One region of the Buttiauxella sp. genome, then DNA from elsewhere that is predicted to be linked to it. Evidence: riboswitches for the same ligand, from Rfam matches in the RefSeq annotation. Region 1 holds a riboswitch; the other holds the start of a gene.
The links. A riboswitch is a leader RNA that binds a small molecule or an ion and turns the genes downstream of it on or off. The one in region 1 is predicted to bind cobalamin.
Positions count from the first base shown of each region.

Region 2: another riboswitch for cobalamin. It lies ahead of WBL83_RS16960 (cobyrinate a,c-diamide synthase); the one in region 1 lies ahead of btuB (TonB-dependent vitamin B12 receptor BtuB).

Region 1 covers NZ_JBAVHX010000025.1:1,263-3,729, reverse strand. The annotation lists gene trmA (tRNA (uridine(54)-C5)-methyltransferase TrmA) at 1-510, opposite strand, end outside; cobalamin riboswitch at 619-813, shown strand; gene btuB (TonB-dependent vitamin B12 receptor BtuB) at 884-2,467, shown strand, end outside.
Region 2 covers NZ_JBAVHX010000026.1:24,962-27,428, reverse strand. The annotation lists gene WBL83_RS16960 (cobyrinate a,c-diamide synthase) at 1-757, opposite strand, end outside; cobalamin riboswitch at 858-1,050, opposite strand; gene WBL83_RS16955 (GHMP kinase) at 1,243-2,103, shown strand; gene WBL83_RS16950 (DUF496 family protein) at 2,256-2,467, opposite strand, start outside.

The DNA of each region.
Region 1 (2,467 bases):
TTCGTCAATAAAGTCCTGATCAAGCTCAATCTTAGTTTTGGTGGCGCGACCAATTAAATGAACGTTGAAACCCTGCGCGCGCAGATTGTCGCGGAGTGTTTCAGCATGCTGCTGCCACTCTTCCCCCAGCTTGCGATGATAAAGCAGGGAAACCACCGCCTGGTTGCTGATGGTCGTCAGATAATCAATCTGGAAAAGTTTATGGCGTAGGGCAGGGATGTAACGAACACCGTCGAGCATGGCAGGCATCAGCGCGTTGATCAGCGAACTCGCAGCCGGGAAGCTATTGACCCGAATACGCTGTTTGGTTTGCTGGTCAAACATGATGTGGTACAGGTCGTCTTCATCGTGCCAGATGCGGAATTCAGCACGCATCCGGTAATGGCTGACCGGCGAGCGAAACACCTCCGGCGCGGGTGCCGCAAAAGGGGCCATCATGCTTTGCAAGCGGGCGACTTTTTCGGCCAGTTGCGCGTCGTACTGTTCAATTGGGAGATGTTCGGGGGTCATAGCGCCTACCTGTTAATGAAGTCAAACTACGCGGCGATTGTAGGGAATAGGCACGTGATGTCCAGTGCTGTTGCATTTTGATGTTTCTAGACAAACTTATTAACAAAATCGTAGCATAGCGATTCCGGCCTCTTTTTATATGAGTTAAAAGGGAACCCAGTGTAATTCTGGGGCTGACGCGCAGCGGTAAGGAATTGTGGGATGAGTGCAATATGCAGACACTGCTTATAAAAGTGGGAAGTCATCATCCGGATCCGTAAAACACATCCAAGCCCGAAGACCTGCCGGTATACGTCGCAATCTGCATAACTATCGCGTGCTATCGGTTATGTCTGCGGCATCCTTATTTGAAAGCGGATGCTTATTAAAAATGATGGTAAAAAAACTTTCGCTGCTTACGGCTCTGTCCGTAACGGCTTTTTCAGGCTGGGCGCAAGACAGCAATTCTGAAGAAAACCTGGTGGTAACAGCAAATCGTTTTCAGCAACCGGTGAATACTGTTCTGGCTCCAACCGATATCGTTACCCGGGAAGAGATCGACCAATGGCAGGCAAAGTCACTCAATGATGTGATGCGTCGTTTACCGGGTGTCGATATTGTGCAGTACGGCGGTTTGGGGCAGAGCTCCTCTATGTTTGTTCGCGGAACGAGCGCCAGCCATGTATTAGTGCTGGTGGATGGCGTTCCGCTTGCGCGTCCTGGCATATCCAATACCTCTGACGTTAGCCAAATTCCTATCTCTTTAGTGCAGCGAGTGGAATACATTCGTGGCCCGCGCTCTGCCGTTTATGGTTCCGGTGCGATTGGTGGTGTGGTGAATATCATCACCCAGACCGATGAAGAAAAATCGCAGATCAACGCCGGTGTCGGTTCGAATAGCTACCAGCAATACGATGGTACTTTGCGTAAACGTTTTGGTGATACGGTGGCGACCGTTTCTGGTGCTTATGAATCCACCAAAGGCTTCAACGTGCAGCCGCACTCAACTTATAGCGGTGATAACGACAGCGATGGCTACCGCAGCAAAAGTTATTGGGCGGGTCTTGAGCACAAATTTAGCGATGAGTTTGATGGCTTCTTCCGTACCTATGGCTACACCAACAACAGTGATTACGATTTAGGTGCGCCTCCTTATACGCCAGCGTATAGCGCCGATGAGCATCAACTCTATAACCAGAACTACGATGCAGGCCTGCGTTTTCATTCCGGGATCTACTCTTCGCAGCTGTTGGCAAGCTATCAAAAAGTGAAGGACTACAACTATAGCAGCGAGTATGGCCGCTATAACGATGGCACCACGCTCGACCGTATGACCCAGAGCAATATCCAATGGGGTAACAACTTCCTTGTGGGGAATGGTTCTATCAGTGCTGGAGTGGACTGGCAGCAACAGCGTCTGACCTCTTCAGACACCGCGATGTCTGATAGCTATAAGCGCGACAACACTGGCGTCTATCTGAGTGGGCAGCAGCAGTTTGGGGATGTGACGTTAGAAGCCTCAGGTCGTGAAGATCATGACGAGCAATTCGGCTGGCACGGTACATGGCAGACGGCGGCAGGCTGGGAGTTTGTTGAAGGGTATCGCGCAACGGTTTCTTACGGTACAGGCTTCCTTGCGCCATCTCTGGGGCAGCAGTACGGTTCGACGCGCTTTGGTATCGACTCAAATCCAAACCTGAAACCAGAAGAGTCCAAACAATGGGAAGCAGGGCTTGAAGGTTTGACCGGGCCAGTGGACTGGCGCCTGTCGGCTTATCACTACACGATTGATAACCTGATTACCTATTATTCCGATCCGGTCACCTATGATGGAGCTTATGACAACATCAAGTCTGCGACCATTAAAGGAGTTGAATGGACGGGGAGCGTTGATACTGGCATCTTTACTCATAAGGTCACGCTGCAATATATGGATCCACGTGATGACCAGAATGATGAAGTGCTGGCTCGTCGCGCA
Region 2 (2,467 bases), on a different contig from region 1:
TCAGCCCTTCGCCTGAAGCCCCGTCGCCCATGCCAGAGGTGTCGCCATCTGGCAATCTGTTCAGGCGAGTTAACGCCAGCAGATGGTCGATATTGATCGTTTCTTCAATTTGCTTCGCCAGTGTCTGCCAGCGGTCATCATGCTGGACATTTTCTTGCGCGGGGACCAGTCCCAGATGGCGTGACGGCAAAGCCACATCGGCCATTACCGGCACGCGCCCTAATACGGGCAACCCGCAATAACGGGTAATGGCCCCGGCAAGCAGTTGATAATGGCTGTCGCTGTTGACGCGATTAAGGATAACGCCCGCGATGTTAAGCGTGGGGTCAAAACGCTGGAACCCCATCACCGTGGCGGCAATGGAGGTGGAAACGGCCTTGCCGTCCACCAGCAGGATCACCGGACAACCCAGTTGCTTTGCCATTGCCGCACTGCTGCAATAATTTGGGTCGGTTCCGTAGCCGTCATATAACCCCATCACGCCTTCGATGACCGCGACATCCGCCTGTTGCATCTGTCTGGCAAACAGACCGTTTAAGGTAGTTGTTGGGACCATGAAAGCATCAAGATTGCGCGAGGCAATGCCGGTGACGGCGCTGTGCCAGCCGCTGTCGAGATAATCGGGGCCGATTTTGAAAGGTTGAACGCGAAGGTGGCGTTGCATCAGGGCGCGCAGCAGCCCAAGCGTAACGGTGGTTTTCCCACAGCCGCTGCTGGTGCCTGCAATGACGAATGCGTGTTTTGCTGCCGCTGCCATAGTTGCCTTATTACATTTCGGCAAAGCGCGGATGTCAGCACGTGCGCGCAGCCGAAGGCCGCACGCATCTGATGACAACTGACTTCCCACCGAAGGAGTTGTTTAAATTAAATGATTCGTCGGTCTTCTGGCTTAGCGTCACTCTCGCCCGCCCTTCCCAATCGTGAGATCAGTGGTTTCGCGGGTTCGTCGGCATCACAGCAGCGGGGGCTGCGGGGGATTTTCACCCCCTTCCCAGCCACGGATTTATTTGGGTAAATCGCGTGGCATAAACGAGTCAGTTGTCGATACAATCTTGCGCCGGATACATTTACCGGCCTGGTGCATGATGACTAACAAATCACGCACATGAATACATAAAAGCGGACACAGTGTAAAAGCTAATAGATGTTGAGTGTTGCGCTATAACAATTTTTAATGATTTTTTAAGGCTTGTGGCGAAGAAAACAAAATGAGATCCAGGATGAAAGAGAGTTGCCACCGTTATGGCTGAAGCACGTTGCCCGGCATCCTGCGGCGAATTTATTCAGGGTTGGATTGGCGGTAGTGAAAAGCTGGTTTCATGCCCTATCGACTGGTTTAGCACCGTTGAAGTCCGTGAAGGCGTGCCGTCTGGCGAAGAGCGCCCACGCATGCGCCAGATGCTGGAACAGGTTGTGGCCCATTTTGGCTACTCCGTTACGGTCGCCAATAGCCTGAGTATTGCGCTGGACTCCACCATCCCTGTAGGCAAAGGGCTTGCCAGCAGTACCGCCGATATTGCCGCCACCGCCGTGGCGACCGCCCGGCATTTGGGGGAAACGCTCAGCGAATCCATCCTTGCAGCTTTATGTGTAAACATTGAACCGACCGACAGCACGATTTTTGTTTTGCCGACGCTGTTCTCCCATCTGAATGCGCGAACGCAGTTTAGCTGCCAGGCTGCGCCAGCAGTGGATATCCTGTTACTCGAAAGTGATACCACGATTTTGACTGAGGACTATCGTCGTCATCAGCGCGAGTCTGCGTTATTCAGCCATGCCGCAGCGCTTGATGAGGCGTGGCATCGATTGCAACAAAGTTGCAGGATGCAAGATCCTCGCTTACTGGGAGAAGCCGCCACGCAAAGCGCAGTCGCCAGCCAAACGTTACTGGCAAAACCGTTGTTTTCACAGCTGTTAGCGCTGGTCGAAGAGTTTGATTTGTACGGCCTGAACGTGGCGCATAGCGGCAGCGTAGTGGGATTAATGCTCGACGTTCGCAAACATGATGCTGAGAAATTACTCTGGCAGATTAATCGCCTGGACGGTGATTCACACTACCCGCGCCAGCATTTGGTAAAGATGGTCGCAGGCGGCGTGCGTTGAGTTGAAGCGAAAAAAAACCGCCGAAATGGCGGTTTATACTAAAAATTCTGTAGGGTGGAGAAGCGATAGCGTCATCCACCATTTTCATCCGTAGTGACAGCCAGTTGGCGTCGGTTGGCGCTACGCTTAACCGACCTACGAAGAAACTATAACTACTCAGGCTTAATTTCGCCCATCACTTTCAGTTTTTTGGAAATTTCACGACGTTCTTTAGACAGCTCAGCGTTTTTGATGATGTAGTCATCAACACGGTCTTCATAGTCAGTTTTCATGCTGGCGATGATGCCCTGAATAGCTTCGATGCTCATCCCTGGCTTGATGTAGTCGCTCAGGTTATCAAGCAGCAGAACGCGTTTTGAGTTAT